DNA from 3 places in the Rhizobium sp. WYCCWR 11128 genome. Region 2 is predicted to be linked to each of the others. Evidence: predicted binding sites of a transcription regulator. Region 2 holds the regulator's gene; each other region holds the start of a gene.
The links. Region 2 encodes PhoB, which activates phosphate uptake and scavenging genes when phosphate is short. Its sites were predicted from a motif close to TGTCATNNANCTGTCAT; they were not measured.

Region 1: HX898_RS27750 (alpha-D-ribose 1-methylphosphonate 5-triphosphate diphosphatase) is a predicted target of PhoB. The motif match lies at 1,790-1,806, and genes of this name have one in related genera.
Region 3: pehA (phosphoric/sulfuric ester hydrolase PehA) is a predicted target of PhoB. The motif match lies at 2,363-2,379, and genes of this name have one in related genera.

The regions. Positions count from the first base shown of each region.
Region 1 is NZ_JACCEZ010000012.1:62,773-66,949, forward strand. Features, by position in the region: gene purN (phosphoribosylglycinamide formyltransferase) at 1-566, shown strand, start outside; gene HX898_RS27750 (alpha-D-ribose 1-methylphosphonate 5-triphosphate diphosphatase) at 563-1,732, opposite strand; gene HX898_RS27755 (NUDIX domain-containing protein) at 1,877-2,470, opposite strand; gene HX898_RS27760 (molybdopterin oxidoreductase family protein) at 2,467-4,177, opposite strand, start outside.
Region 2 is NZ_JACCEZ010000002.1:535,878-540,054, forward strand. Features, by position in the region: gene pstA (phosphate ABC transporter permease PstA) at 1-131, shown strand, start outside; gene pstB (phosphate ABC transporter ATP-binding protein PstB) at 147-962, shown strand; gene phoU (phosphate signaling complex protein PhoU) at 1,007-1,720, shown strand; gene phoB (phosphate regulon transcriptional regulator PhoB) at 1,853-2,536, shown strand; gene HX898_RS10310 (GcrA family cell cycle regulator) at 2,784-3,317, opposite strand; gene HX898_RS10315 (aspartate aminotransferase family protein) at 3,738-4,177, shown strand, end outside.
Region 3 is NZ_JACCEZ010000011.1:95,484-99,660, forward strand. Features, by position in the region: gene HX898_RS26895 (sugar ABC transporter permease) at 1-303, shown strand, start outside; gene HX898_RS26900 (carbohydrate ABC transporter permease) at 300-1,127, shown strand; gene HX898_RS26905 (ABC transporter ATP-binding protein) at 1,124-2,194, shown strand; gene pehA (phosphoric/sulfuric ester hydrolase PehA) at 2,496-4,040, shown strand; gene HX898_RS26915 (ABC transporter substrate-binding protein) at 4,075-4,177, shown strand, end outside.

The sequences.
Region 1 (4,177 bases), on a different contig from region 2:
TCGGGGTGATCTCCGACAAGGCGGATGCCGGCGGGCTTGCCAAGGCCGCCGCCGAAGGCATCGCCACCTTCGCTTTTCCCCGCAAGGACTACGCCAGCAAGGATGCGCATGAGGCGGCGATCTTTTCGGCGCTCGACGAGCTTAAACCCGATATTCTTTGCCTGGCAGGCTACATGCGGCTGCTGACGGCGACATTCATCCAGCGTTACGAAGGCCGGATGCTCAACATCCACCCTTCCCTGCTGCCGCTGTTTCCCGGCCTGCATACGCATCAGCGGGCCATCGACGCCGGCATGCGGATCGCCGGCTGCACGGTGCATTTCGTCACCGAAGGCATGGATGAGGGGCCGGTGATCGGCCAGGCGGCCGTGCCGGTTCTTTCCGGCGACACGGCCGAAAGCCTTGCCGCGCGTGTGCTCACCATCGAACACCAGATCTATCCACAAGCGCTGCGGCTCTTTGCCGAAGGCCGTGTGACGATGGAAGGCGGCAAGGCCGTCGGCGCGGAGGCTTCGACCGCCGCACCCAAGACCCAGCTTATTTCGCTGATCGGCGACCGCGCTTAAGCCGCCAGCGCCCGCAACGGATGCAGCGTGCCGTCGCTGTAGACGAAGCGGCCGGCGCGGAAGGTGGCGCGGATGCGATTGATATCACCCGGCTCGACCACGACCAGATCGGCGCGTTGGCCGATGGCGATCTCGCCACGATCCGACAGACCGGCGGAACGGGCCGCATTGCCGGTCGCCATGGCGACGCCTGCCGGCAGGCCGCCTTCCACCATGTCGGCAAGCTTGAAGATGCCGGGCACGAAGGCAGCCGGATGATAATCGGCGGCGATGATGCTCAGCAATCCGGCCCTTGCAGCATCGAGCGCGCTGAGATTGCCCGACATCGACTGGCCGCGCAGCGCGTTCGGCGCGCCCATCAACGTCCAGAGGCCGCGACGGCGCGCCTCCTCCGCCGCAGGTGCAGTGACCGGAAACTCGCTGATGGTGACGCCGAGATCGTGCATCTCGGCGACTTTTTCGGCGCTGTCATCGTCATGCGAGGCAAGCGACAGCTTGTGCTTCAGCGACAGCGCGACAATCTCCTTCAGCTTGGCCTCGATGTCTGGATTGCTGCGCATGGCGATGCGCTTGGCAACGATCTCCGCCGCCATTTCCTCGGAGATGGCGCGGCGCTCGGAAATGCTGAGGATGTAGCTCTGCAGGTTGTTGTACTGTCCCTGGCCCGGCGTGTGGTCGGTGAGCGAGACCATGTCGATCTGATCGGCATTCAGCAGGCGCTCGAGCGCAGGAGCTGCACCAACATTGGTGATTTCGTAGCGGGCGTGGACGCGGTGGTCGATCAGCAGATCGTCGCGCAGGCGATTGATGCCCTCGATCACCGCTGATGTCGTCTCCAGCGAACGGACGTGGCCGTAGACGCTTTCGGTCGCAAAGGAGACGGCGGCAAACGCCGTGGTGACACCGGCGGCGGCAAGCTTCTTGTCGAGTTCGTGGATACCGAAATCGATCGGCATCGTCGCGTTCGGCCGTGGGGCGATCTCGCGCTCGATCATGTCGCCGTGGAGATCGACGAATCCCGGCATCAGCAGCCGCCCGCCGCCATCGATGGCAGCGCCGGCGACCGGCTCCGGCCTGATCTCGGCGATGGCGCCACCCTCAACACGCACGGAACCTTCACTCACCACCTCGTTTGGGAGAACGAGGGTGAAATTGCTGAGCCACATGGGCTTTCTCCTGACCGCATTCGATGATTGACAGACCGCAGCGGATAGAACCGCTTCGTGACAGTCGTATGAAATTTTGCGCCGTATCACCTTAAAGCGGAAACTTGCGCTTTGGAAATGATCCGATGCGGTCGCCCCGCAGATTCAGGCCGTCAGCCTTGCCCTATTCAACATGGCCCATTGCAGGAGCACGATCGTTTTGACGTCGAAGATCTCGCCGGTTTCGATCATCGCTGCCGCCTCGTCGAGCGGGATCTCAAGGACTTCGATATCCTCGTGTTCCTCGTCCAGGCCACCGCCTTCGGCCACGCGGTCGGCGATGTCGACGAGGGCTGCGAAGAAATGCACGACCTCGGTGACGGCACCCGGCGATGTATAGGATCTGAACAGGAAGCGCGCATCGCGCAGGCGATAGCCGGTCTCCTCCATCGCCTCGCGACGGATCGCCGCTTCGGGATGGTCATCGTCGAGAAGGCCGGCCGGCACCTCGATTATCCAGGCGGCATCGCCGTTGAGATGAACGGCGAGGCGGAATTGGCGGACGAGAACGACGAGGTCGCGCTTGGGATCATAAAGCAGGATGCAGGCGGCCGGCGTGCGGTGGTAGACCTCCCGCTTCAACCGTTGGGTTGCGCCCTTGCGGTCGATATAGTCGAGGAGGTAGCTGCTCAGCCGCGTCCACCCATTCGACAGTGTTTCTTCGCTGACGATCTTCACGCGTGATTTCGGCTGCATCATGCTGCGTCCCTGCGAAGCCAGACCTTGTTGTCATGGACGGCCGCCCCGCCATAAGGCGCGACAGGGTCGGCGCCGGTCAAGACGTTGATGCCCTCGCCGTCAACATGCGCCTTGTTCGGCCAGAGGCCCTCGGCAATCAGCACGCCTGACTTCACTTCGGTAGTGATACGGGCGTGGATGCGCAGATCGCCGCGGCTGTTGCCGATTCGGACAAGATCGCCATGGACGATTCCGTTGGCTTCGGCGTCGGCCGGATTGATCATCACCTCGGGGCGGCCTTCCTTCTGGCGGGAGGTCTTGGTCTCGGAAAAGCTCGAATTCAGGAAGTTGCGCGCCGGCGACGTGGCGAGCCGGAAGGGATGCTCGGAATCGGCGACTTCGATGACATCGACCTGATCGGGGAAGGCCGGAAGCGCGGCGTGCGGCCCAAGCGCGCCGATCGCCGCTGGCGGCTTATTCGGCGCCGGCTGATTGATCCAGTCCGGGCGGAAATGGAACTTGCCATCCGGATGGGCAAAGCCGTTTAGGTAATGCGCTTCCTCGAAAGCAGGCTGGCGATCGAACCATTTATGTTCGAGGAAATGGTCGTAGCCCGGCAGGCCGCTCGATTCGAGGATGCGGTCGACCATCTCTCGGGCGGTGAAGCCGAAGCCGGGGCGATCGGCGACGCCGAGGCGTTTGGCAAGTTCCTCGATGACGAAGAGATTGGTGCGCACGGTCGGCGGCGGTTCGACCAGCTTCGGCCCCAGCAGGATATGGTTCTGGCCGCCGGCGCGGTAGATGTCGTCATGTTCGACGAACATCGTTGCCGGGATGACGATATCGGCGATCTCGGCCGTTTCGGTCATGAACTGCTCATGCACGGCGACGAAGAGGTCGTTGCGGGCAAAGCCGCGTCTGACGAGGCGCTGCTCGGGGGCGATGTTTGCGGGATTGGTGTTCTGGATCAGCATAGCCGTCACCGGACCGCGGTGGCGCAGCGCCACGGCATCGCCGGTCAGCACGCGGCCGATCTGCGACTGGTCAAGCATGCGGATATCGGCATCCTTCATCGACCGGCCGGTCAGTTCCGCGCCGTTCATGCGGAAGATATCGCTGTTCGAATGGAAGGCGCCGCCGCCCTCATATTGCCAGGAGCCGAGAACGGTGGCGATCGAGGCGGCCGCATGCATGGCGACCGCGCCGTTGCGCTGGCGGGTGAAGCCGTAACCCAGGCGGAAGAAGGTCTTCTTCGACGTGCCGACGAGGCTGGCGAAGGCTTCGATCTCCTCGACCGAAAGGCCGGTGATGGCAGCGGCCCATTGCGGCGTCTTCGTTTTCAGATGCGCTTCGAGACCCTCGGGATCATCGGCGTATCTCGCCATGTACGCGCGGTCGGCGTAACCGTCGCGGAAGGCGATGTGCATGACGGCGCAAGCGAGTGCGGCGTCGGTACCCGGCCTGACGATCAGCGCCATGTCGGCCTGCTTCATCGTCGGATTGTCGTAAATATCTATGACGACGATCTTCGCGCCGCGCTCCTTGCGCGACCTGATGGCGTGGGTCATCACATTGACCTGGGTCGACACCGCGTTGGTGCCCCAGATGACGACGCAATCGGTGCGGCCCATCTCGCGCGGATCGGGACCGCGCAGCGTGCCGGTCGCCATGGTGAAGCCGGTCCAGGCGGGGTTGGTGCAGATCGAGGAGAAGAAGCCGGAGTAGCGC
Region 2 (4,177 bases):
TGTGGGCCAACGAGGCAGAACGTGCCTTCGTTGAGCGTACTTCGGGTGCCATCATTGTCCTGCTCCTGTTCCTGATCGTCATGAACATGGGCGCCATCCTCTTGCGTCGTCGCTTCGAGCGCCGCTGGTAAACGGAGTTACACATCATGAACATGTTGACGGAAGCTGCAGTTGAAAAGGCGCTGGATCACAAGATGAGCAACGTCCCGTATAAGATGATCGGAAAGGATGTCTCGGTTTACTACGGCGAGAAGCGCGCGCTTTTCGATGTGAACCTGAACGTCCGCGAAAACACCGTAACCGCCCTGATCGGCCCGTCCGGCTGCGGCAAGTCGACCTTCCTGCGGTGCCTCAACCGCATGAACGACACGATCGACGGCTGCCGCGTCACCGGCAAGATCACCCTCGACACCGACGATGTCTATGATCCCGATATCGACGTCGTCGAACTTCGCGCCCGCGTCGGCATGGTCTTCCAGAAGCCGAACCCGTTCCCGAAGACGATCTACGAAAACGTCTCCTACGGCCCGCGCATCCATGGCCTTGCCAAGTCGAAGGCCGACCTCGACCAGATCGTCGAGACCAGCCTGCAGCGCGCCGGTCTCTGGAACGAGGTCAAGGACCGCGTGCATGAATCTGGCACCGGCCTGTCCGGCGGCCAGCAGCAGCGCCTTTGCATTGCGCGTGCCGTCGCCGTCAGCCCGGAAGTCATCTTGATGGACGAGCCCTGCTCGGCGCTCGACCCGATCGCCACCGCCAAGGTCGAGGAGCTGATCCACGAGCTGCGCGAGAACTATACGATCGTCATCGTCACCCACTCCATGCAGCAGGCCGCGCGTGTCTCGCAGCGCACCGCCATGTTCCACCTCGGCAACCTCGTCGAGGAGAACGACACCGACAAGATGTTCACCAATCCCGACGATCCGCGCACCCAGGACTACATCATGGGTCGCTTCGGTTGATTTTGGCGACACCAAGCCTTCCCGTTATTCGAGGATAAAGCCCCATGGCATCGACACATATTTTTTCTGCCTACGATGATGATCTGAAGTTCCTGTCCAGGCGGATTTCCGAAATGGGCGGCCTGGCCGAGCAGATGGTCGGCGAATCCGTGCGCGCCCTCGTCAACGGCGATACGGCGCTGGCGCAGAAGGTCATCTCGGACGATGTGATCCTCGATCACGCCGAACGCGAAATCGGCGACAAGGCGATCGTCACGATCGCCCGCCGTCAGCCGATGGCCTCGGACCTGCGTGAAATCATGGGTTCGATCCGCATCGCCGCCGATCTCGAACGCGTCGGCGACCTCGGCAAGAACACCGCCAAGCGCGTCATCGCCGTCCAAAGCACCGGCGTTCCCCGCAAGCTTGCCCGCGGCCTCGAGCATCTGTCCGAGCTGGCGCTCGTCCAGCTCAAGGAAGTGCTCGATGTCTACACCAATCGTTCAGCCGACAAGGCGAATGCGATCCGTGAACGCGACAACGAGATCGACGCGATGTACACCTCGCTGTTCCGCGAACTCCTGACCTACATGATGGAAGATCCGCGCAACATCACCAGCTGCACGCATCTTCTCTTCTGCGCCAAGAACATCGAGCGCATCGGCGACCATGCCACCAACATCGCCGAGACGATCTTTTACATGGCGACAGGCGCGCAGCCGGAAGGTGATCGTCCGAAGGATGACAGCGCCAACACCGTCGGCGCGGTCACCGAATAACCGCCCGCACAGTCAATTGCGTGCGCGCCCGTCCGGGCGCGCAAAGAGGTCGCAGCCAATTTTTGAATTTGCGCAGGATGCACTGCTTAAATCACCCTGGTTTAAGGATCATGCGCGAGGAGACCGACACGCATGATCCCGAGAGTTGCAGTTGTTGAAGACGAGGAAGCCCTCAGCGTGCTTCTTCGCTACAATCTCGAAGCGGAAGGCTTCGAGGTCGATACCATCCTTCGTGGCGATGAAGCCGAAATGCGGCTCCAGGAGCGCACGCCCGATCTTCTCATCCTCGATTGGATGCTGCCCGGCGTTTCCGGCATCGAGCTCTGCCGGCGCCTGCGCATGCGGCCGGAAACCGAGCGCCTGCCGATCATCATGCTGACGGCGCGCGGCGAGGAGAGCGAGCGTGTCCGTGGATTGTCGACGGGCGCCGACGATTATGTCGTCAAGCCCTTCTCGACCCCCGAGCTCGTTGCCCGCGTCAAGGCGATGCTGCGCCGCGCCCGCCCCGAGGTGCTGTCGACGGTGCTGAAATGCGGTGACATCGAGCTCGACCGCGAGACCCATCGCGTCCATCGCAAGACCCGCGAAGTCCGCCTCGGCCCCACCGAATTCCGCCTGCTGGAATTCCTGATGTCGTCGCCGGGCCGGGTCTTCTCCCGCTCGCAGCTGTTGGATGGCGTCTGGGGCCACGATATCTATGTCGACGAGCGCACCGTCGACGTCCATGTCGGCCGCCTGCGCAAGGCGCTGAATTTCTCCAACATGCAGGACGTCATCCGCACCGTCCGCGGCGCCGGTTATTCGATGGAAGCCTGAGGGCTTCCATCTGAGCCTGCTGACAAAGCCCTGGCAAAACCCGCGACGTCATCCTCGGCCTTGTGCCGAGGATCTGCGCTCGCTAAATTAAGTATTTGAAAATAAAGGTTTTACCCTCAAGTCATTGGGGTGATCAGATGCTCGGCACAAGGCCGAGCATGACGGAGGGAAGCCTGAGCTTCCATCCGCGCATAAAAAAACGGGCCAATCGGCCCGTTTTCTGCATTCTAACGATGGTTGCCCGCGCTCAACTGGCCCGCGCTGCTGCCCTGCGGCGTTCGTTCACCGGCTGGTAGGCAAGCTTCTGGTGATAGCCGCAATAGGGCGAATTGTCGGGGGACTCGCAGCCGCAGAAATGGAAGTCGTCCTTCAGCGGATCGCCGACCGGCCATTTGCAGGTGCGCTCGGTTAGTTCCGTCAGGCCGAGGCGGCGCGAAATCGGCACCACCACATTGCCTCGCGGCACGTATTCCATTTCCTCGATCGTTTCGATCTCGATCTCTTCCTTCAGCATCGTCGCGCCCTGCTGGCGGGTGACGGTGCGGGTCGTGATCCGGGAGGCGAAGTTCGGCGCGCGCGGCGCCGATGTATTGCGCTTCGGCGTTCGCGCCGCGGTATTGGTGCCGCCGGCCTTGGCACGGCCGGGAAGGCACAGCCGGTGCACTTTGCCGATGACCGCGTTTCGGCTGACCCCGCCAAGCTGCGCAGCGATCTGGCTGGCGCTCAGTCCTTCGGCCCAAAGTTTCTTGAGTTTCTCGACCCGCTCGTCTGTCCAGTTCATGCCCTGTCTCCACCTTTTGCGTTGGTGATGGCAGAATCCCTCACCGTTGTCCCGGGAGCTCCGAAACAAGAAACGCTTGATCAATTTTGGTGACTAGTTCCGCCGCATGCAGTCTAGTAATTGATCTTTAACCTAGTGTGAGCCTGACTCCGTGACAAGAGTCGCATGAATCCGGATGAATCGAATTCGTAGTTTTCCCCAACTTGCTGCCCCTGCGTGTCATTTCTGCAATAATGCCTGTTGAAGACTGAAAATGCCGCTGTACACCTGTGCTGCATACGCTAAGGGCGCCGTTTTGTTGACATTGCAGCGCGAAAAGGAAATAGTGCCACTCGCCGCCGCAAGGCGGCATTTTTGATTTTTCGGGCCTGGTTTCCTTAGCCGGAGTCATTGCCCGGCAACTTTGATGGAGATCGCGCCATGGCTGAAGCCGCGCCGCTTTATGACACCTATTCTCGTGCCCCGCTGCGGTTCGAGCGAGGCGAGGGCGTATGGCTGATCACCGAAACTGGCGAGCGATATCTCGATTTCGGCGCCGGCGTTGCCGTCACCTCCGTCGGCCACAGCAATCCGCATGTGGTCGGCGCGCTAAAGGAGCAGGCCGACAAGGTCTGGCACCTGTCGAACATCTATGAGATCCCCGGCCAGGAGCGCCTGGCAAAACGGCTGACGGACGCCACCTTCGCCGATAAGGTGTTCTTCACCAATTCGGGCGCCGAGGCGCTCGAATGCGCGATCAAGACGGCGCGCCGCTATCAGTTTTCCAAGGGCCATCCCGAGCGCTTCCATATCATCACCTTCGAAGGCGCCTTCCACGGACGGACGCTGGCGACGATCGCTGCCGGCGGCCAGGAAAAATA
Region 3 (4,177 bases), on a different contig from region 2:
CTCGACGGCGCCAATGTCTGGCAGCGCTTCTGGACGATCACGCTGCCGATGATGCGCTCGACCATCGGCGCCATCATCGCACTTGGCCTGATCTTCACCTTGCAGCAATTCGATCTTTTCGCCGCGATCACGTCGGGCGGGCCGAACAATTCATCGAACGTCACGCAATACTGGGCCTGGGATCTCTCCTTCCGCCAATACGACTTCGCCAAGGGCGCAACGATCTCCGTCATCATGATCGTCTTCGTCATGTTCGCGTCCGTCGTCTATGTCCGGTCCACACGCCACGAGGTGCGCGGATGATTACGACGAACCGCGACCGCCTGATGCTCGCCATATCGGTCGTCATGGCGGCGATCTATCTGTTCCCGCTCTACTGGATGTACATCACCGCGCTGAAAAGCGGCTCGGAGATGTTCGCGACGCCGCCGAGCTTCTGGCCGACTGCACCGCAATGGGGCACCTATGCCTATGTCTGGGAAAGCCGCGACATGGGCCGCTATCTCTGGAACTCGCTGGTCATCGCTCTCGGCTCCATGGCGCTCATCACCCTGCTTGGCGTCGGCTGCGCCTATGTGCTCGCCAGATACCGCAATGTCTGGGTGGATATCGGTCTCTTTCTCATCCTCATGCTGCAGGTCCTGCCGGCCTCGCTGATGATCACGCCGATCTTCGTCGGCTTTTCGCAGATTGGCATGCTGAATTATCCACGCCTTGCCGTCATCATCGCGGTCGCGGCAAAGAGCATGCCCTTCTTCGTCATTCTGGTGCGCGCCACCTTCATGAGCGTTCCCCAGGAACTGGAGGAGGCGGCCCTGGTAGATGGCAATTCGCGCGTCGGCGCCTTCTTCAACATCGTGCTGCCGCTCGCCCGCAACGGCATCCTGGTCAGCGCCATCCTGATCTTCATGCAGGCCTTCGGCGAATTCGTCTATTCGAAGTCGATGATCCAGGCGGTTGACCTTCAGCCGGCAAGCGTCGGCCTCAATTCCTTCATGGGGCCGAACACCAACGAGTGGAACAACATCATGGCCTACGCCACGATGTATGTGACGCCGATCCTTGCCATCTTCGTTCTCTTGCAGCGCCGCATCGTATCCGGCCTCACCTCTGGAGCCCTCAAATGACCACACAGATCGAGCTCAGAGGCGTCAACAAATATTACGGCGCCTTCCACGCCCTGAAGAATATCGACCTTTCGATCGCCAAGGGCACTTTCGTCGCGCTCGTCGGCCCGTCGGGCTGCGGCAAGTCCACGCTGCTGCGCTCGCTTGCCGGCCTCGAAAGCATTTCGTCGGGCGATCTCAGGATTGCCGGCGAGCTGATGAACGGCGTGCCGCCGCGCAAGCGCGATGTCGCCATGGTGTTCCAGTCCTATGCCCTTTATCCGCACATGACGGTCGAGGAAAACCTGACTTACAGCCTTCGCATCCGCGGCATCGCCAAGGCGGAGGCCAAGAAGGCCGCCGAGGACGTGGCGGCGACGACAGGTCTTTCCCATCTCCTGAAGCGCTATCCGCGCGAGCTTTCCGGCGGTCAGCGCCAGCGCGTCGCCATGAGCCGCGCCATCATCCGCCACCCCAAGGCCTTCCTGTTCGACGAGCCGCTGTCCAATCTCGATGCTGCGCTGCGCGTCCACATGCGCAAGGAAATCCGGTCGCTGCACGACCGACTGCACGCCACCTTCGTCTACGTCACGCACGACCAGGTCGAAGCAATGACGATGGCCGACCATGTGGTGGTGATGCGCGACGGCGTCATCGAACAGCAGGGCGCGCCGCTGGACCTCTACGACCGGCCGGCGAACCGGTTCGTTGCCGGCTTCATCGGTTCGCCGGCCATGAATTTCATCCCCGCGATCGCCGCGGAAGACGGAAAGAGCCTGATCCTGGATTTCGGCGCGGTGAAACAGACGCTTGCGATATCACGCGCCATCGAACCCGGGCGTAAGCTCATCGCCGGCATCCGGCCCGAACATATCGGCGTCGTCGAGCCCGGGCATGGCAGTTTCGATGTGCCGATCGCCTTCGTCGAATCGACCGGTTCCTCGACCTTCATCGTCGCGGAGACCCAGCCGGAACTGACGATCGTCGAGACGCGGCGCGACAGGGTCAAGGCAGGAGACATGATCGGACTTTCGATCGATCCGACCCAGATCCATCTCTTCGACGCGTCGACGGATCACTTGGTATAGACTCAGTCGAGCACCGATCCGGCAGAGCAGCCGTCGTCTGATCGTAGGAGACGTCTCTCGCGTCCATGATCTTGCCGAGGGAAGCACGCCTCAGGTTCTCAAAGAACGGCAAAACGGACAGTGCGTGCCGCGGTCAGGTCACGCGCGCGCGATGAGTGTGTCGTGAATATTACAATTGCATGACGCTTCTGGAATAAAAGCGAAGAAACCCACGATCCGTTCAATGTCATGGAACTTTGAAAAAGTGGTCATCGCGCTGCAATAATCGCGGTTCAAACAGCCCCGCACAAGTGGGGGCTCCATGCGAAAGAAAAACGTTCTACTCATCGTCGTTGACCAATGGCGAGCCGATTTCGTTCCGCACGTTCTGCGTGCCGACGGGAAAAACGATTTCCTGAAGACACCCAATCTCGACCGGCTCTGTCGCGAGGGCGTGACCTTCAGGAACCATGTGACGACCTGCGTTCCCTGCGGCCCGGCCCGTGCGAGCCTGCTCACCGGCCTCTACCTGATGAACCATCGCGCCGTGCAGAACACGGTGCCGCTCGACCAGCGCCACCTCAACCTCGGCAAGGCGTTGCGCGGCGTCGGCTACGATCCGGCGCTGATCGGCTATACGACGACGGTGCCGGATCCGCGCACCACTTCGCCGAACGATCCGCGCTTCAGGGTGCTCGGCGACATGATGGACGGCTTCCATCCGGTCGGCGCCTTCGAGCCCAATATGGAGGGCTATTTTGGCTGGGTGGCACAGAACGGCTTCGAGCTGCCGGAGCATCGTCCTGATATCTGGCTGCCCGAGGGCGAGGGCGCCGTTGCCGGCGCCACCGACCGTCCGTCACGCATTCCGAAGGAATTTTCGGACTCGACCTTCTTCACCGAGCGGGCGCTGACCTATCTCAAGGGCCGCGACGGCAAGCCCTTCTTCCTGCATCTCGGTTATTACCGGCCGCATCCGCCCTTTGTCGCCTCTGCTCCCTATCATGCCATGTACCGGCCGGAAGACATGCCGGCGCCGATCCGCGCAGCCAACCCGGACACCGAGGCTGCACAACATCCGTTGATGAAATTCTATGTCGACAGCATCCGCCGCGGCTCCTTCTTCCAGGGCGCAGAAGGGTCCGGTGCGACGCTCGACGAAGCGGAACTGCGCCAGATGCGCGCGACCTATTGCGGCCTGATTACTGAGGTCGACGATTGCCTTGGCCGGGTCTTTAACTATCTCGATGAGACCGGACAGTGGGACGATACGCTGATCATCTTCACCAGCGACCACGGCGAGCAGCTCGGCGATCATCACCTGCTCGGCAAGATCGGCTACAACGATCCGAGCTTCCGCATTCCGCTCGTCATCAAGGACGCCGGCGAAAATGCACGCGCCGGTGCGATCGAAAGCGGCTTCACCGAGAGCATCGACGTCATGCCGACCATTCTCGACTGGCTCGGCGGAAAGATCCCGCACGCCTGTGACGGCCTGTCGCTGCTGCCCTTCCTGAGCGAGGGCCGGCCGCAGGATTGGCGTACCGAATTGCACTACGAATACGACTTCCGCGACGTCTATTATTCCGAGCCGCAGAGTTTCCTCGGCCTCGGCATGAATGATTGCAGCCTCTGCGTCATCCAGGACGAGCGATACAAATACGTTCATTTCGCAGCGCTGCCGCCGCTGTTCTTCGATCTGCAGCACGATCCGAACGAATTCACCAATCTCGCCGACGATCCGGCCTATGCCGCGCTCGTGCGGGACTATGCGCAGAAGGCGCTCTCCTGGCGCCTGAAACATGCCGACAGAACCCTGACCCACTATCGCTCCGGCCCCGAAGGCCTGAGCGAACGCAGCCATTGATCCGAACCACCAGAGAACCCAAGGAGATATTCCCATGGTCACCTTCACCCGTCGCGGTGCTCTCGGCCTTGCCACCGGCGTCGCCAGCTCGCTGATCCTGCCGCGTTTTTCCATCGCCCGGGCCGACAACCGTCCTT